Regions from separate parts of the Nocardia sp. NPDC049707 genome, predicted to be linked through region 3. Evidence: riboswitches for the same ligand, from Rfam matches in the RefSeq annotation. Region 3 holds a riboswitch; each other region holds the start of a gene.

Evidence for each region. Region 3 has a riboswitch for S-adenosylmethionine ahead of AB0J29_RS17820 (aminotransferase class V-fold PLP-dependent enzyme). Riboswitches for the same ligand answer to the same signal wherever they lie in the genome.
Region 1: it holds a riboswitch for S-adenosylmethionine, as region 3 does, so the genes downstream of both, AB0J29_RS34480 (homoserine O-acetyltransferase) here and AB0J29_RS17820 (aminotransferase class V-fold PLP-dependent enzyme) in region 3, are expected to answer to the same signal.
Region 2: it holds a riboswitch for S-adenosylmethionine, as region 3 does, so the genes downstream of both, AB0J29_RS21145 (rhodanese-like domain-containing protein) here and AB0J29_RS17820 (aminotransferase class V-fold PLP-dependent enzyme) in region 3, are expected to answer to the same signal.

Annotation. Positions count from the first base shown of each region.
Region 1 covers NZ_JBFANN010000066.1:9,040-15,525, forward strand. The annotation lists gene AB0J29_RS34465 (NADP-dependent isocitrate dehydrogenase) at 1-1,046, opposite strand, end outside; gene AB0J29_RS34470 (MFS transporter) at 1,339-2,832, opposite strand; gene AB0J29_RS34475 (TetR family transcriptional regulator) at 2,968-3,717, shown strand; SAM riboswitch class IV at 3,761-3,871, shown strand; gene AB0J29_RS34480 (homoserine O-acetyltransferase) at 4,247-5,359, shown strand; gene AB0J29_RS34485 (hypothetical protein) at 5,553-6,092, shown strand; gene AB0J29_RS34490 (DUF3017 domain-containing protein) at 6,135-6,380, opposite strand.
Region 2 covers NZ_JBFANN010000023.1:51,987-58,472, forward strand. The annotation lists gene AB0J29_RS21130 (hypothetical protein) at 1-204, shown strand, start outside; gene AB0J29_RS21135 (ammonium transporter) at 455-1,126, shown strand; gene AB0J29_RS21140 (O-succinylhomoserine sulfhydrylase) at 1,381-2,595, opposite strand; gene AB0J29_RS21145 (rhodanese-like domain-containing protein) at 2,592-3,008, opposite strand; SAM riboswitch class IV at 3,023-3,139, opposite strand; gene AB0J29_RS21150 (hypothetical protein) at 3,205-3,660, opposite strand; gene AB0J29_RS21155 (FAD-dependent oxidoreductase) at 4,025-5,434, shown strand; gene AB0J29_RS21160 (amidohydrolase family protein) at 5,559-6,443, shown strand.
Region 3 covers NZ_JBFANN010000018.1:27,528-34,013, forward strand. The annotation lists gene AB0J29_RS17810 (CatB-related O-acetyltransferase) at 1-342, shown strand, start outside; gene AB0J29_RS17815 (virginiamycin B lyase) at 339-1,223, shown strand; gene AB0J29_RS17820 (aminotransferase class V-fold PLP-dependent enzyme) at 1,278-2,600, opposite strand; SAM riboswitch class IV at 2,647-2,760, opposite strand; gene AB0J29_RS17825 (LysE family translocator) at 2,872-3,507, shown strand; gene AB0J29_RS17830 (hypothetical protein) at 3,545-3,739, opposite strand; gene AB0J29_RS17835 (hypothetical protein) at 3,777-3,983, shown strand; gene AB0J29_RS17840 (Pls/PosA family non-ribosomal peptide synthetase) at 4,125-6,486, shown strand, end outside.

The sequences.
Region 1 (6,486 bases), on a different contig from region 3:
GTGTTGTCCAGCTTGCCGCGATGCTCGATGCCGCGGGTCCAGGCGAAGATCGACGCGATCGGGTTGGTCGAAGTCGGCTTGCCCTGCTGGTGCTGGCGGTAGTGCCGGGTGACGGTGCCGTGCGCGGCCTCGGCCTCACAGGTCCTGCCGTCCGGGGTGAGCAGCACCGAGGTCATAAGGCCGAGCGAGCCGAAGCCCTGGGCCACGGTGTCGGACTGCACATCGCCATCGTAGTTCTTGCAGGCCCAGACGTAACCGCCCTCCCACTTCATGGAGGAGGCGACCATATCGTCGATCAGGCGATGCTCGTAGGTGAGGCCCGCCGCGTCGAACTGGGTCTTGAACTCGGCGTCGAACACCTCCTGGAAGGTGTCCTTGAACATGCCGTCGTAGGCCTTCAGGATGGTGTTCTTGGTCGACATGTAGACCGGGTAGTTCTGCTGCAGACCATAGTTCAACGAGGCCCGCGCGAAGTCCTCGATGGACTTCTTGAAGTTGTACATACCCATCACGACGCCGCCGTCCTCGGGCATCTTCACGACCTCGTGCACGATCGGCTCGCTGCCGTCGTCGGGGGTGAAGGTGAGGGTGACGGTGCCGCCCTGGAACACCTTGAAGTCGGTGGCGCGGTACTGATCGCCGAACGCGTGACGGCCGATGATGATGGGCTTGGTCCAGCCGGGGACCAGACGCGGCACATTCGAGATGATGATCGGCGCGCGGAAGATGGTTCCGCCGAGGATGTTGCGGATGGTGCCGTTGGGCGAGCGCCACATCTTCTTCAGGCCGAATTCCTCGACTCTGGCCTCATCCGGGGTGATCGTGGCGCATTTGACGCCGACACCGTGTTCCTTGATCGCGTTCGCCGCATCGATCGTGATCTGGTCGTCTGTCTTGTCCCGAGATTCGATGCCGAGGTCGTAGTACTCGAGGTTCACATCGAGATACGGGTGGATCAGCTTGTCCTTGATGAACTGCCAGATGATCCGGGTCATCTCGTCGCCGTCGAGTTCGACGATAGTGCCTTCAACCTTGATCTTGGACATGGATCTTCGTGTCCTCCTAGGATGGTGCCCTCATTGCACGGCCAGGCGAACACGCTTGTGAGCGGACCCCAGCTGTTCCAACAGACAACGTATATACGTCCCGCGTTGTCCGCGAGACGTGTGGTGCAAACAAGACAAGCGTACTGCTTCCGTTGACCACACCGCGCGGGCAGCCCCCCATCTGAAGCCGCTCGAAATTGTTACCGACAAGTAGGTCGGCAGTGACGTGCACCACCTCAGAAATAGCAATGTCCGGGCATCCCGTTGGACACCCGGACCAGCTATTTCATGATCAGACCGCGACCGGAATCCGCGCACCCTCCTCGGATCCCTCGATCAGATTTTCCGGCTTGTCTCGAATCATCAATGCGATCACCGGAATTGCCGCGAGGAAGAAGCCGGCACCCACATAGAACGCCACGTCGTAGCTGTGGATCGAGGCACGGGCCAGCAGATTGTCGAGCGTCGGATTGTCCTGTGCGAAGGTCTTGGCCGTCTGCACCGAGATGGTGGTGAGCAGTGCGGTGCCGACCGCGCCACCGACCTGCTGCGCCGCATTCAGCAGCGCACTGGCCACACCCGAGTCCTCCGCCTCGACCTGATGCAGTGCGACGGTCTGCATCCCGACGAACAGCGGGCCCATACCGAACGCGATCAGCAACTGCGCGGGCAACACATCGGCGGCGTAGCTGTCCCCGAAGCTCAGTTGCGCCAGCCACACCAGACCGAGCACACCGAGCACGGCGCCGGCCACCATCAGCGGCCGCGGGCCCAGCTTGGGCAGCAGCGCGCTGGTGACACCGGCGGAGATCGCGATGCCCACCGGGAACGGCAGGAAGGCGACGCCAGCCTTCAGCGCGGAGTAGCCGAGGGTGATCTGGAAGTAGTAGCTCAGGAACAGGAACATCGCGAACATCGCGATCGGGACCAGCAGCGCGGCCAGGAAGGCGCCACCGCGGTTGATCTCACCCGGAATATGCAGCGGCAGCAGCGGATTCGACGAGCGACGCTCGATACCGACAAAGGCGATCAGCAGGGCAACGCCGATGACGAGCAGCCCGAGGGTGCTGCCGGCCACCCAGCCGTCCTCGGCGGCGCGGCTGAATCCGTACACGATGGCGATCAGACCGAGCGTCACGGTGACCGCACCGGGCACGTCATAGCCGCCGGTGCGCGGGGTCGGTACATCGCGCACCACGAAGGCCAGCGCGCCGAGCAGCGTGAGCAGGGCGATCGGGGTGTTCACCAGCAGGCACCAACGCCAGGAGGCGTATTCGGTCAGCGCACCACCCGCGATCAGTCCGAGTGCCGCACCACCCGCGGAGATACCGGCGAAGACGCCGAAGGCGGTCGCACGATCCTTGGCCTCGGTGAAGGTCACCGAGAGCAGGGACAGCGCCGCGGGCGCGAGTAGCGCCGCGAACGCACCCTGCAGCGCCCGTCCGGCGAACAACTCCGCGCCGTTCTGCGCCAGACCCGCCACCGCGGACGCCCCGGCGAAGCCGACCAGGCCGACGATGAAGACCCGGCGCCGCCCGAGGTAGTCGGCCAGCCGTCCGCCGAGCAGCAGCAGACCGCCGAAGATCAGCGTGTAGGCGGTCAGCATCCACTGTCGATTGCCGTCGCTGATATCGAGATCCTGCTGGGCGAACGGCAGCGAGATGGTCACGATGGTGGCGTCGAGAACCACCATGAGCTGGGCCAATGCGATCACCCCCAGGGCCAACCAGCGCGCCGAGCTCGTTTGTCTTTTCACATCGTCCACCGCTGTCGCAGTCTCGCTCACCTTGGTCTCCTAGCCGTCTCGAAGTCGTGCGGCCATCCTGTCATCGGCAGACATTTGTCGTCAAGAGAAAAATGTCGCACTCGGACATTTGGCCGTTAAAGACACAAGCCGTCCCGATTGCGATAGCATGGGGGCATGCTCGAGTCATCAACGCCGATCGGCGCGAGCGCCACCGCCGCGGAGGCGGTGCGCGCTCCAGCGAATCCAGGGCCCAGTGCGCCCGGCGCCGCGAGCATGGGATTGCGCGAACGCAAGAAGCAGCAGACCCGATTGCGCATCATCGAGGTGGCGCTCGACCTGTGCGACACACAGGGATTCGACACGACGACGGTCGAACAGATCGCGGACCGCGCGGATGTGTCCCCACGCACGATCAACAGGTATTTCGACAGCAAAGAAGCGATCATCCTGGGGCCGGTCAAGGATTTCGGCCTCGCCATCGCCGAATGCCTGCGCGGCCTCCCGGTCACCGGCAACGAGCTGCAATCGCTCCGCGAGGCCTTCCTACAGATCGTCGACCGGGCCTCGGAGACCGTCGAGGGACCGCTGTCGTTCCGGCGCTTCCAGCAGATGCAGCGGATCCTGCGTGGCAGTCCGACGGTCAGCGCGCAGAGCATGGAGCTGGCCGACGATAAGAACGCCGCGATCGCGCACGTGATCGCCGAGCGGCTCGGCACCCAGCCCGACGCGCTGCCGGTCCAGCTGGTTGTCGGCGCCTGGCAGCTGATCGGCCACCTCAGCATGGAGTGCCAGAACGCGATCTTCGACGCCGAGGACACCGGCGCGGCCGCTGCGCAGGCCCGCACCGCATTCACCACGTCCTATGACGAATTCATGCGGGTATGCGCCGGACGGCCGACGAGCGAACCGGCGGAAGACGGGTAACGGATTTCAGTCGCCGACCGCCCGCCGGTTACCATGTCCGTCAGGTCATGAGTGCCAGCGCGAAGCCCCGGCTTGCTGGACGGCAACCCTCCAGCAGCGGTGGGGTGCTCCGGGTGATGACCAGGCTCTCGATGGTCGAGGGCAAGCGCGCACTTCAGGAGGTTTCCGATGAGTTGTTGTCCGTCACCTGCACCCCGATAAGACCTGCTGGCGAACAACCCTTTGGAGCACGATATGAGTGACCCCATCGCGTCCGCGATCGATCGGTTCGCCGCAAGTGAGCAGATCACCGGCACGCCCATATCCCCGATCTACCGAACCACGGCCCCGTTCAGCCGGATCGCTGACATCGGGGAGGTGCGTTCCCTCGTGATTCACCCAGCTTCGGCGACGCACTGCGGTTTCACGGGAGCGACATCGTGACCGAACAAACCACCGATACCGCGCCCTTGATCACAACTGAGCCGAACGCCGGCGAGGCGGAGTCGTGACCGTGAGCGCCGAACCAAGTACCGCACACTCGGCTGCGGTGGCCCTGCCACCGCCGGACGGGACGCTCGGCATCATCACGATCGGGAATGTGCGGCTGGAGAGCGGCGCGACCATCCCGGACGTTCATCTGGCCGTGCAGCGCTGGGGTGAGCTCTCCCCCGCCCTGGACAATGTGGTGCTCGTCGAGCACGCACTGACCGGTGATTCGCATGTGGTCGGGGTGCCCGACGATATTCATCCGCTGCCCGGCTGGTGGGATGGCATGGTCGGCCCCGGTGCACCGGTGGATACCGACGAATGGTGCGTCATCGCGACGAATGTGCTGGGCGGCTGCAAGGGCAGCACCGGCCCCTCGTCGCTGGCGCCGGATGGAAAGCCTTGGGGCGCAAGGTTTCCGGAGATATCGATCCGGGATCAGGTAACCGCCGAAGCGGCACTGCTCGATCGGCTCGGCATCGAACACCTGGCCGCCGTCGTCGGCGGTTCGATGGGCGGTATGCGGGTGCTGGAGTGGATGGTCGGCGCGCCGGAGCGGGTCGGATCCGCACTGGTACTCGCCGTCGGCGCCCGCGCGACCGCCGACCAGATCGGCACGCAGACAACGCAAATCGCCGCCATCAAGGCCGATCCGGACTGGCAGGGCGGCGACTACCACGACACCGATCGCGCCCCGATGACCGGTATGGGCATCGCCCGCCGCATCGCCCATCTGACCTACCGCACCGAGGGCGAACTCGATCACCGCTTCGAGAACCATGCGCAGGGGGACGAGGATCCGCGCAACGGCGGCCGCTACGCGGTACAGAGCTATCTGGACCACCAGGCCGGAAAGCTGTGCAGCCGTTTCGATCCCGCCACCTACGTCCTGCTGACCGAGGCGATGAACCGACACGATATCGGCCGCGGGCGCGGCGGGATCGCGGCCGCCCTCGCCGCCACCCCGGTACCGTGCGTGGTCGGCGGTGTCGACTCGGATCGCCTGTACCCGTTGCGAACTCAGCGGGAATTGGCCGACGGATTGCCCGGCTGCGAGGGCCTGGAGATCGTGCACTCCCATGACGGTCACGACGGCTTCCTCACCGAAGCCGCCGCGGTCGCCAAACTGCTGACCGAGACAATGCGATTGGCGCGAATCGGTCGCACCGGCTGAAGTAGTCGTGACTTCCGACGGGCCGTCATTCGGTCGGCGGTGCGGTGGGTGTGCCGACGAGCACGCATCAGGTTGACGTCGGTCCATGGACGTCACCTTGACTCGGGGAGTCGCCGATGTGCAGACTGGGCCGGCATCGCACCGTCTCAGCTCGGCGGGCATTCCGGTTCATGGACGACATCGGGGGTAGACCATGCGTATTCATCGTGCCGTACTGATATTCGCGCTGCTCGGCGTGATGTTGATCGGTACTACGGCGTGCTCGGATGAGCCGACCGACACTACCCGGGCACCGGCGTCGACGACCACCCTGCCACCGGTGCCGACCGTGCTCGGGCCGCTCGGCTTCGGCAAGCTGCGGCTCGGGATGAGCCGGAGCGAGGCCGAGGCCACCGGTGAAATCGCGACCTTCGACGACACCGACGATCCGCCCGGTTGCGGTCGCTACACCGCACGAGCCGGTTGGCAGGGTTTCACCAACAAGGGCGAAATAGTCGCGATCATGCCCGGCAGACTTCCGATCCGCACCCCAGAGGGCATTACCGTCGGTTCCACTGTCGACGAAGTGCGCGCCACCTATCCCGCGCTCGAGATCGGCTACAACTGGAGTTCGGCCGTGGCACCAGACCAACCCGCGCGCTATGGCTTCCTCGGCATCTACCGGAATATGCCGGCCGATGCCAAGGTCACCCAGATAATGCTCTACAACGACCGAGACACCTGTCACAACTAGCGGCTGCTGTCGTGGACCGAAAATCGTTGCGCCGCTTCGGTCTCAGCCGATGCCCAACGTATTGATCGTGGCGGCGATGAAGACGATGGCGGTACCGAGCAGGCTCAGCGCTGCGACATCGAACGGCTTGCTGCGCACCGCGAGCAGCCCGACCCGGGCCGTCGGCAGACAGAGCCGGAAGGCGGCCGCGATCAGGGCGGCACCGCCGAAGAACAAGGCGCCGCGACGCCAGCGGTCCCAGGCCACGAGAACAACCGCGAGCAGAATGACCGCCGTCACGACCAACATCGGCAGGTGGCTGCGCAGGAACTGCGCACCCGGGCTGGTCCGGTCGGGCTGCCGTTCGGCGGCAGACGAGTCAACGTCGGTCACGCCCCGATTCTTGCAGACGGCG
Region 2 (6,486 bases), on a different contig from region 3:
ATCGACCCAGACGGTTGGCAGCATGATGCCACAGGAACACGCTGGGAGTTCCAGGCATTCGGGTCCGAACCGCTATCGCAGATCCACGTGGACCGTGCATACCGAAAGGGTCACCTACCGGTCCAATTGGGCGACCCCTATCCCGCCCGGCTGGACCGCGCGTGCGTCCCCAGTTATTTCTCGGATGGGCACGATGGCGACTGAGGCGCGGACATCGATGCCATCCCGCATCGCAATCCGATGTCAGCGAACGCTGGCGAAGAAGCGAACTTCCGGTATGCACGTTGCCTGATTTCCCGACATTTGCTCGCACCCATCACCTAATTCTCGGCGTGAAGCTGGTCAGGACATTGCGGCTGTGCTTGTGTGTTGGCTCATAGCCGCCGGCCTACGGCCGCGCACTTCAGTAGGTCCGTCTCGTTTGCCTGGTCCATGAAATAGAAAAGGACATTTCGTGATCGAAATCTCGCGCATCGCGGCGATCGCTATCGCATGCGTTGCAGCAATCGCGCCGGTAACCGCCCGCGCGGAAGCACCCGCCGAACATGACATCGAGTACAAGGTCACCTCGGTGGACCGTGTTGTGACAACCACGCTATCGGGAGGGACCTTCGCGCTCGACCACGATCACAACTCGTTCACGATTCGTAATGAGAGCGGCGCCCCCGTGATGGTCGTGCCAACACGATTCACCGTGGGCGACAAGGTGCTCACGGTCGACTCAGCACTCAGCAAAGACGCGAAGGAGCTGCGGTTGACGCCCGGTGAGCTGCGTCCCGCCGCCGCGCCGACCGCGAAGCCGGTCGCATCGCCCGTCGAGAACCAGGCCGCGCTGTCGGAGTTCGCGACCCGATTCGGGCTCGCCACCACGATCGGCACATTCGTCGGCACCGCGATCGGCCTGGTCGTCGGAGGCGTTACCGGATGCCTTATCGGTTTGCCGCTGTTCGCGGTGGGCTGCATACCTGCCGCGATCGCTGGTGCGGGGATCGGCGGCGTTCTGGGGACAATCGCTGCCGGGGGACCGGTCCTGGCGCTTTCGGCCATGGAGCTGCTCGAAACGCTCAACGCGCCCGACGGTACGAGTAAATGGGCGCAGAACTCTTCGCTGAAACCTGCGAGTTAGTTGATCGGCTGCGCGATGTCATCAGAAGCGATATAGCGCCGACAGGGGGCAGCCAGGTATTTGCCCGATTCTCGGCGAATACTGCGGCGACCACCGTGGGCTGCCGCAAACGGCAACGCAGCGATCATCGCCCGCATGATCCACCTCGATGTGAAAAAGGTCGGCAGCATCCCTGACGGAGTCGGCTGGCGCCGGAAACCGGCGACCAGTCAGCCGACTCCACGTCGGCGTCACCAACCTCGCTGCTCATACGTTCAGCTGAGCGCGTTGTCCAGATCGCTGAGCAGATCCTCGACATCCTCGAGTCCCACCGATATCCGGACGACGCCGTCGGAGAGCCCGATGGTGGCGCGACCTTCGGGGCCCATGGCGCGGTGGGTTGTGGTGGCTGGATGGGTGATGAGGCTTTTGGCGTCGCCGAGGTTATTGGAGATATCGATGATGCGCAGGCGGTTGAGGACCTCGAAAGCGCGCTTCTTGGCCTCGCTGGCGGGCGCGTTCAGTTCGAAGGTGACCACGGTGCCGCCGCCGCTCATCTGGCTGGTCGCCACGTCGTGCTGTGGATGCGATTCCAGATACGGGTAGCGCACCCACGAGACGGATTTGTTGCCCTCGAGGAAGCGCGCGATGCGCAGTGCGGATTCGGTCGAATGACGCACGCGCAGCGGCATGGTCTCCAACCCCTTGAGCAGGGTCCAGGCATTGAACGGGCTCAATGCCGGACCGGTATGGCGCATCAGGTTTTTCACCGGACCGTCGATGTAGTCATGGGCGCCGAGGATCGCACCACCGAGTACCCGGCCCTGACCATCGATGTGCTTGGTGCCCGAATACACCAGCACATCCGCACCGAGTTCGAAACCGCGCTGCAGCAGCGGCGTGGCAAAGACATTGTCCAGCACGACTTTCGCGCCGGCGGCATGGGCGAGTTCGGTCACCCGACGCACGTCGACAAGCGTCTGCATCGGATTGGCCGGTGTCTCGAAGAAGACGGCCTGGGTCGGCACCGAAAGCGCCTGCTCCCACTGATCCAGATCATCGCCGTCGACGAAGACCGTTTCCACACCCCAGCGCGGCAGAATCTCGTTGCACACCACGAAGCACGAGCCGAACAGGCTGCGCGCGGCCACAAGTCGGTCACCGGCGCCCAAAAGCGCACCGAGTGCGGTGAATACCGCGGACATACCGCTCGCGGTCGCGAAACAGGCTTCGGCGCCGTCGAGCAGCCGCAGCCGCTCCTCGAACATGGCCACCGTCGGGTTGCCGTAGCGGGAATAGACGAAATGTTCGATATCGCCGGTGAACGCGGCCTCGGCCGCTTCGGCGCTCTCGTAGACGAAACCCGAGGACAGATACAGTGCCTCGGCGGTTTCCTCGAATCCCGAGCGGCGCAGGCCACCTCGCACGCCGAGCGTCGCGGGACCGACGCCTTCGGGCAGCGGCTTATCGAACGCACCGCCGGTGATCATGACTGCCGCCACGGCAGGCCGGTGGCGCGCCACCCCGAGCCGCCACGATGTCCGAACTCGTCGATCGGGCCTTCGAAGCCCTCCAGCACATTGAACGACGGGGCGATGCCCGCGCCGGTCGCGGCTTTCGCCGCACCGATGGAACGCTGTCCGGAGCGACAGAGGAAGACGACGGGTGCCGCCGGATCGCGACCCTCGAGCGCCGTGGTCAGCTGCTCGACGAACTGACCGTTGCGGGCGCCTGAGCTGTCGACCCATTCGATCAGCACCGTCGGTCGCTCGATCGAACTCGTATCCGGAACACCGACGAAACGCCATTCGGCCTCGGTGCGCACGTCGACCAAGACGGCTTCGGGGTTGTCTTGCAACAACTCCCACGCCTGCCGCGGGGTGATGTCACCGGCATATGTCATGCGATCCTCCTGTGAATCCACGCTTGCCGCACCTGGGTTTCGGTGCGCGGCCAGGTCGTCACCCGGAGCACCCCACCGCGGAGGAGGGTTGCCGACCAGCCAGCCGGGGCTTGGCGCTGGTACTCATGACCTGAAAATGAGATTGCCTGGGCATGGGCGGCCATGTCAAACCCCAGTTCGCGTCGCGCGTGCGCAATCAACCGCAGACGATCCAGCGGTCTCCGGAACGGGTCAGATCCCAGGTCGCCGGTGTTTCGCGGCCGTCGACCGCGATGGTCACCGTCGCCTTGGCCTTATCGCCGTCGACCATCGCATGCTCAATCTTGGTGACTTTGATCGACTTTCCGGCCGCGGCGCCACCGAACTGATGCATGAGCGGTGTCTTGCTCTCGTCGAATCCTGGACAGGCAACACCGGGTGGCGGCGTGTTGTCGGTGGTGGCGCGGGCCTCCGCGTAGCGCTGCACCGCGGCGGCGATCTTGTCCGATTCTGTGACATTTTTCTCAGCGGGCGAGAGCACTGCACCGAGCACGATCGCGATCAGTACGACAGCGGCGAAGACGGCCGCTGCCATGAACGGCGCGATGGAGCGACGATCGGTCTGATCGACCTCGATTACCGGTTCTGCATCGGTGCCCTGCTGCTCTGTCATGGGTCGATCATCCCTGGTGGGCGGCGGTATCCGGCATTCGGCCCCTGGCCGCCCCGGATATCCGGCACGCGCGGATTCGATAGATGTCGGCGGAGCGGGTAGTCACGGTAGGTGAGTCGGGCAGCGAACACCCGGTGTACGCACTGCCGCAGGGTGCGCGGTATGCCACCGATAGAATCGCGAGGCTGCGGTCCTGCTGTCATAGCCGAGATGGCCGCCTGCCCGCATCGTCAGGTGCGACCGAAAGGATGCGTCAAGTTAGCCTAAGCTAAGACTGACGCTGTTGAACGCTTCGACCATAAGGGTGCGCGTAAAGATGACCGAACACAGTGCAGAGTCGACTAGCGGTGCACACGGGCCCTCCGTGGTTACGCAGGCTGCCCGGCCTGACGCGCACACCGCTGGGACTCGCCCGCTTCGCATCGCGATCGTAGGCGCGGGACCGGCCGGTATCTATGCCGCCGACGCGTTGATGAAGTCCGATGCCGAGGTGAGCATCGACCTGTACGAGCGCATGCCGGCGCCGTTCGGGCTGATCCGTTATGGCGTCGCGCCGGACCACCCGCGCATCAAGGGCATCATCACCGCGCTGCACAAGGTGCTGGACAAGCCCCAGGTCCGCCTGCTCGGCAATATCGACTACGGCACCGATATCACCCTCGACGATCTGCGCGCGTTCTATGACGCGGTGATCTTCTCCACCGGCGCCAATGCCGACCGCGCACTGCCGATTCCCGGTATCGACCTGGACGGCAGCTACGGTGCGGCGGACTTCGTGTCCTGGTACGACGGCCATCCGGATGTGCCCCGCACCTGGCCGCTGGAGGCGGAGAAGGTCGCGGTCCTCGGTGTCGGCAATGTCGCGCTCGATGTGGCGCGTGTGCTCGCCAAGACCGGCGACGAGCTGCTGCCGACCGAGATCCCGCCGAACGTCTACAACGGTCTGAAGGCCAATAAGGCGATCGAGGTGCACGTCTTCGGTCGCCGCGGGCCTGCTCAGGCCAAGTTCACCCCGCTCGAGCTGCGCGAGCTCGATCATTCCCCGACCATCGAGGTCATCGTCGATCCCGAGGACATCGACTACGACGAGGGCTCCGAGGCCGCGCGTCGGCACTCCAAGCAGGTCGACATGATCTCCAACACCCTGGAGCAGTGGGCCATCCGCGATGTCGGCAATCGGCCGCACAAGCTGTTCCTGCACTTCTTCGAATCCCCCGCCGAGATCCTCGGCGAGGACGGCAAGGTCGTCGGCCTGCGCACCGAGCGCACCCAGCTCGACGGCACCGGCAATGTCAAGGGCACCGGCGTGTTCAAGGACTGGGAGGTGCAGTCCGTCTACCGCGCCGTGGGTTACCTGTCGCAGAACCTCACCAACCTGCCGTTCGACGATCAGGCCGGTGTCGTCCCGAACGAGGCCGGACGCGTCCTCGCCGATGAGGCCGCCGACGGTCCGGACCGCTACCTGCCCGCCACCTACGTCACCGGCTGGATCAAGCGCGGTCCGGTCGGCCTCATCGGCCACACCAAGGGCGACGCCAACGAGACCGTGGCCTGCCTGCTCGACGACAGCGTGAACTTCACCCCGGCCGCCAAGCCGGAACTGGATGCGGTCACCGACTTCCTCGAGGGCAAGGGCATCCCGTTCACCACCTGGCAGGGCTGGTACCGCCTCGACGCCCACGAGCGCGCCCTCGGTGAGCCGGAGGGCCGCGAGCGCGTCAAGGTCGTCGAGCGGGAGGACATGCTGCGCGCCAGCGAGCCGCACAAGGTCTAGTGCGAATGCCACCGGGGGTGACCGTGACCTCCTGTGGCGCTGCACAATCCGACCCAGCCGCCGCAGCGCAAAATCTGTCGGGTCCGCGGCAGCAAAAATTCCGTCACTGAGGCATTCTGTACAAGTGTTCGATGCCCATCTCCACATCTTCGACCCGCGGTTCCCGCTGGCCGAGAACGAGGGCTACCTGCCCGACCCGTTCACCATCGCCGATTATCGAAAGCGCATGTCGCGCTTCGATATCGGCGGCGGTGCCGTGGTCAGCGGATCTTTCCAAGGCACCGACCAGACCTATCTGAAGGCGGCGCTGGCGGAGCTCGGCGAGGGCTGGGTCGGCGTCACCTCGCTGGACCCGGACGCCACCGATGACGAGATCATCGAACTCGATCGGATCGGTGTGCGGGGGCTGCGGTTCAATGTCAAGCGCGCGGCCGCGGATATCACCGCGATGACGCTGCAGGCATTGCGTGCGCACGACCTCGTCGGCTGGCATGTCGAGGTCTATATCGACGGCACCATGCTCCGCTCGATGGAGCCGGTGATCTCGAAGCTGCCGGTGCTCTCCATCGACCACCTCGGTATGTCCGAGGAGGGGCTGCCCTATCTGCTGGGTCTGGTGGATCGTGGGGCGCGGGTCAAGGCGACGGGTTTCGGGCGGGTGCAGATGAAGGTGGCTCGTACGCTGCGCCGGATCCACGCGGTCAATCCCGAGGCGCTGATGTTCGGTACCGATCTGCCCGGCACTCGCGCGGGACGGCCGTTCCGGGATTCCGATGTCGATCTGATCTGCGATGTGGTCGGCAGCGATATGATCAAGGTGCTCGAGGACAACGCGCGGGCGTTCTATCGACTGCCCGCCCGCGAGCGCGCGATTCCGGCCGATCCGACGCCGACCCTGCCGATCCATCGCACCGAACTGCCGACGTTGCCGCTGCGGCGTGATGAACTGCCGAAACTCGAACCGGCGGATACGATTCCGTTTACGATTCCGTTCCCGATCATCGAGTGAGGACGGGTCGTCTCGCTGTTCACCGTCCGCGGATAGCCGTGAC
Region 3 (6,486 bases):
GTCACCGGTATGCCCAGCCGGGGTGACACCGTCGTCGGCAACGATGTGTGGTTCGGTTACGGCGCGACCGTGCTGCCCGGGGTGCGTATCGGTGACGGTGCGATCATCGCCGCCGGGGCGCTGGTCACTGCCGATGTGCCGCCCTACACCATCGTGGGTGGCAACCCGGCCACGCCGATCCGGCGCCGTTTCGACCCTGCCGACGTCGACCGGCTGCGGCATGCCGCCTGGTGGGATTGGCCGGTCGAGCTGGTGACCGAGCACGCCCGCACGATCATGGCCGGCACCCCGGCCGACATCGAGCGCATCGCCGCCGAGCATCGCGGGCAGGGCGGCCGATGACGACCGTCGAAGAACATCCGGTCTCCGCTCCCGACGAGGGCCCGTACGCGATCGCCACGTGTCCCGACGGCGCATTGTGGTACACGCTGGTCCACAGCGGCCGGATCGGGCGCCTGGTCCCTGGCCAACAGCCCACGATCCACCAACTCGACCCCGACGGTGGCCCGACGATCATCACCGCCGGACCCGACGGTGCGATGTGGTTCACCGAACACCGCGCACACCGGATCGGCCGGGTGACCGTCGACGGCTCGGTGCGGGAGTTCGCACTGCCCACCGCCGAGTGCGGACCGTTCGGCATCGCCGCAGGTTCCGACGGCGCCCTATGGTTCACCGAGACCAACTCCGACAGGATCGGCAGAATCACTCCACAGGGTCAGGTGACCGAGTTCCCACTCCCGACCCCGGGCGCGTTTCCCGCCGCGATCACCGCCGGCGCCGATGGCGCACTGTGGTTCACCCTCAACGCCGGCAACGCGATCGGCCGCATATCCGCGGACGCGAATCCGACGATCACCCTGCACCCGCTGCCGACCGAGGCCGCCGCGCCAGTCGGCATCACCGCCGGCCCGGACGGCGCGGTCTGGTTCGTCGAGATCGGCGCCGGTCAGATCGGCCGCATCGACACCGACGGTGTGATCACGGAATTCCCGCTGCCCGACCGGACCGCCCGGCCGCACGCCATCACGGCCGGCAACGACGGCACCCTCTGGTTCACCGAGTGGGGCGCGAACCGCATCGGCGCCATCACCATCGATGGCGCGATCACCATGCACGAGTTGCCGACCGCGCAGTCGGAACCACACGGCATCACCCTTGGCCCGGATGGCGCGGTCTGGGCGGCATTGGAAATCGGCGCCCTCGCGCGTCTCGCGGTCTAGCGAATTCGACGGCCAGCACACGGGCGCACTACTCGCGCTCGGCAACACACCCCGCTAGCCGATCGAGCAGGGCGAGGTGCCGTCGGTGGAGTCGGGGCGGGCGAAGGGACGGGTCTCGGGTGTCGGATTCCAATGGCCGTCGGTGCTGGCGTAATTCCACGTTGCCCCCTGGGTGACCAGGGTTGCGATGGCCTCTACCAACCGGTCCACATCGGCGGAGCTGGTGCCGACCCCGATGCTGGCACGTAGCGCACCGTCGAGACCGAGGTGCGCGAGCAGCGGGTGGGCGCAGAAGCGGCCGTCACGAATGCCGATGCCGTGTTCGGCGGAGAGGTAGGCCGCGACGTGGCCGGGGAGGAATCCGTCCAGGGTGAAGGCGACAATGCCGACGGTGTCCTGGCTGTCGTCCCAGATGCGCAGCAGGTTGACCCCCGGAATCGCGGACAGGCCGGTGCGCAGGCGGTCGGCGAGCCGTCGCTCATGCGCGGCAAGGGTTTTCGGATCGATCGCGCACAGTGCGTCACATGCGGCGGCGAGCGCGGCCGCGCCGAGGACATTCGGCGAACCGGCCTCATGGCGCTGCGGCGCGGATGCCCATTCCGCATGGGTCGTGGTGACCTCGCGGACCGCCCCGCCGCCCGCCAGATACGGTTCGGCGGCGTCGAGCCAATCCCGGCGTCCGACAAGTACGCCCGCGCCGAACGGTGCGTAGAGCTTATGGCCGGAAAAAGCGAGATAGTCGATTCCGGTGTCGCGCAGGCTGATTCGACGATGCGGCGCCAGCTGCGCGGCATCGACCAGGATACGGGCACCACATTGGTGCGCGATGGTGGCCAGGCGCTCCAGCGGCAGCACCTCACCGGTCACATTCGACGCGCCCGTGACCGCGAGCAATGCGGCTGGCCTACTGCACAATTCGGCGATCAGCTGACGAATGGTCTCCTCGACGGTCGCCGCCGCCGTGACGACGCGGCGCCCGCGCCGGGTCCAGGGCAGGAAGTTCGCATGATGTTCGATATCCAGCACCACGGTATCGCCGAGCACGCAGGCGGCGAGCAGATTCAGCGAATCGGTGGTGTTGCGGGTGAACACCACGACCTGGTCGTCGGCGGCATCGAGGAAGCGGGTGACCGAACCGCGCGCGGCCTCGTAGCACTCGGTGGAGAGCCGCGACGGGTAACCGGCACCGCGGTGCACACTCGCGTAGTGCGGCAGCAGCTGCTGCACCCAGTCGGTGACCTGCGCCAATGCCGGTGCGCTCGCGGCGTAATCGAAGTTCGCGTAGGTGGTCGTTCCGCCCTGCACGAGCGGCACCTGGAGGTCGTCGCCGCAGACCCGGGCGAGGGCGGCACAGCTCTGATCGATTGCAGCGGTCATCACAAAATCCCATCGGCTATGGGACCCGAAATCTGGTGATCATCCGAGTCCGCGCTTGCCGCACCCGGTCAGGCTGCGGCCCTGTCGTCACCCGGAGCACCCCGCCGCGGAGGAGGGTTGCCGACCAGCTAGCCGGGGCTTGACGCTGGTACTCATGACACGAGGCGAGACTGACAGATGCCGCACCGCCTGTCAAGCAAGCCATCGTGCATACACATGCGGTTGAATAAATAACCTTGCAATGCGGAAATATGTGCGCTCTGATCGATCGGTGACACTTTCGCTGCTGCTCAGCTTTGTCGGCCTGTGCATTCTGCTATCGATCACGCCTGGCCCGGACTCTTTCCTGGTACTGCGATTCTCGATCGTGGATGCGCGCCCCGGCATCGCCGCGGCGATCGGCTCGGCAGTGGGCGGGATCGGGTGGGCGGTGGTGGTCGCGGCCGGCGTCGCGGCCCTGCTCGAACAGTCCGCGACGGCCTACCGGACGCTCAAGGTCATCGGCGGAATCTATTTGCTGTACTTGGGAATTCGAGCGCTGATCGAACACCGCAAGCAGCGCGGGGCCGGCACCGCCGCGGCGGCGGAACAGTCGGGTGCGCAGGCCCCGGCCTCGGTCCGCTCAGCATTCGGCGCGGGCCTGGTGTCATGCATGTTCAACCCGAAGGTCGGATTGTTCTATCTGGCGGTGCTGCCACAATTCCTCACCGATGTCACCTTCCTGAACACCCTCACACTCGGCGCCATCGAATGCTCCATTGCCGCCGTCGAGATGATCCTGCTCGCCGTGCTCGCGTCACGGGCGGTTGCGATGTTGCGCCGCCCCCGGGTTCGCGATCGGCTCGAGCAGATCAGCGCGGCCATTCTCGCCGTCCTCGGCATCGGCACGGCCGCCTCGGCCGCGTGATGCACCCGGCCGGTCGCCACCGACCGAGCGCACGACATCACGACTTCGACTGAATCTCCTTGCGCCACAGCAATAGCGACGCGAACAACGAGATGACAGACGCGGCGGCGAGCCACCAGAACGCCTGCCGGAATCCGGCGTCCACCGGCAATCCGGCATCGGCCGCGCGATACAGCACCACACCGAGCAATGCCGCTCCGATCGACCCGCCGACCCGTCGCAGAATCTTCACGAACGACACCACCACGCTCGGCGTCGACCGCAGCGAGGTGGTTCGGCTGATCGATGGCCTGGAAGCGGCCGGATTCGTCATCCGCACCCGCGATACGACGGACCGGCGCAAATATCGGCTGTCCATCACCCAGCCGGACGCGCCGAGCGCCGCAAGACCGATGAACTCATCGAGCAGGCCGCCGAACGGGTGCTACACCGACTCGACGACGAGGAGCGGCGCACCCTGCATCGCCTGGCGCTGAAGGCGCTCGGCGAAGAGGTCTGAGGCGATACCGCAGGTACCGTGGACAGTTGATCACCATGGAGTTTGCCCACTGGTAACCCCACTGTGCGACAACAACGAGGAAGCGCTAGGCAGGTTTATGAGAGGCGGGCAGGACGTGATGCTGCAGCCGCAGGTCGACACCGCGGCAGGCACGGACCCGGTGAACGGGCTCCGTGCGCCCGGCCCCTTGCTGCGTGGCACATCCGCGCCGCAGGCCAGGACCCTTGTCGACATCCTGAACAGCACCGCGGCGGCCCATCCGGAAGCCCCCGCGATCGATGACGGTCAGGTGGTGCTCAGCTACACCGAACTGCTGGCCGAGATCGACACCGGCGTCGTGCGCTTGACCGCGGCAGGTGTGCGCCCCGGCGACCGCGTCGGGGTGCGCATGCCGTCCGGCACCCATGAGCTTTACGTCACGATTCTGGCCATTCTTTTTGCCGGTGCGGCCTACGTCCCGGTGGACGCCGACGATCCGGAGGAACGCGCCCGACTCGTCTTCGGTGAGGCCCGCGTCACCGCGATCGTGACCGCCGAAGGTGTCGAACCGACCGTGGCCGCCGTCGAACGGTCCGAACCGACCGGCGCGGCTTCGACCATTCGCCCCACCCCGACCGACGACGCCTGGATCATCTTCACCTCCGGATCCACCGGCACCCCGAAGGGCGTCGCCGTCACCCACCGCAATGCCGCCGCCTTCGTCGATGCGGAAGCGCGCCTGTTCCTTCCGAATGCTCCGATCGGTCCGGGCGACCGGGTCCTGGCCGGACTCTCGGTCGCCTTCGACGCCTCCTGCGAGGAAATGTGGCTGGCCTGGCGCAACGGCGCCTGCCTGGTGCCCGCGCCGCGCGCCCTGGTCCGCACCGGTGCGGATCTCGGTCCCTGGCTGGTCCGTCGCGAAATCAGCATTGTCTCCACGGTGCCCACCCTTGCCGCGACCTGGCCCGCAGAGGCGCTCGACCCGGTCCGGCTGCTGATCTTCGGCGGTGAGGCCGTGCCGCCCGAACTCGCCGAACGTCTTGCCGGAAAACACTCGGCGCGGGCGAAGAACGGCGAAGCGGTAGCGGACCACGCGGAGCCCCGCGAACACCCCGAATCGGATTCCGATTCCGAGCGCGAGGTCTGGAATACCTACGGCCCCACCGAAGCAACGGTCGTCGCCTGTGCGGCACTGCTGGACGGTGGCTTCCCGGTCCGGATCGGACTCCCGCTGGACGGCTGGGACCTGGAAGTCGTCGATGCCGCCGGAAATCCGGTGAGCGAGGGCGAATCCGGCGAACTCGTCATCGGCGGTGTCGGCCTGGCCCGCTACCTCGATCCGACCAAAGACGCCGAAAAGTACGCTCCCCTACCGTCACTCGGCTGGAACCGCGCCTACCGCAGCGGCGATCTGGTCCGCAAGGACAGCGCGGGTCTGGTTTTCCTCGGCCGCGCCGACGATCAGATCAAACTCGGCGGGCGCCGCATCGAACTCGGCGAACTCGATAACGCCCTACAGCACCTACCCGGCGTTACCGGCGCCGCGGCCGCGATCCGCACCACCAAGGCGGGCAATAAGATCCTCGTCGGCTACCTCACCGGCACCGCACCTGACTTCGACCTCAAGGCCGCCAGAGCCCAACTCGCCGAACAACTTCCGGCCCCGTTGGTCCCCCGGCTCGCCATCGTCGCCGATCTGCCCACCCGCACCTCGGGCAAGGTCGACCGCGATGCCTTGCCATGGCCGCTGCCGAACACCTCCGAAACCGAGACCGCGCGCGGCGACCTCACCGAAACCGAGCAGTGGATTGCCGGGCTGTGGGATTCGATTCTCGGCGCCGAGGTCACCGGACCGGATACCGACTTCTTCGATCTCGGCGGCGGCTCGCTTTCGGCCGCCCAATTGGTCACCGCACTGCGCGAACGGTATCCAGGCAGCACCGTCGCCGATCTCTACGACCATCCACGCCTCGGCGCACTGGCCGAACTGCTCGACGAGACCGCGCCGAGCGCCGCCGTCGAGGAACGCATCGTGCGCCCGACGCCGCTGCGCGCCCAATGCGTCCAGATGCTGGCCACCGTTCCGCTGACAACGCTCACCGGACTGCAGTGGCTCACCTGGTTGGCCATTGTCGGCAATATCGCGGGCTGGTCCGGCTCGTTGCCGTGGCTGCCGCATCTGTCCTGGTGGTGGACGCTGGCCGCGTTCCTGCTGTTCATCTCGCCGCCCGGTCGCATGGCGATCTGCGTGACCGGCGCCCGAATTCTGCTGCGCGGCGTGCGCCCCGGCAGCTATCCGCGCGGTGGATCGGAGCACCTGCGACTGTGGGCGGCGGTCCGGCTCTCGGAAGCCAGCGGAGCCGAGAGCCTGTCCGGTGCGCCGTGGATGGTGCCGTTCGCGCGGGCACTCGGCGCGAAGATCGGCACGGGCGTCGACCTGCACACCCTGCCGCCGGTCACCGGCATGCTCGAACTCGGCGACGGCTGCAGTGTGGAGCCCG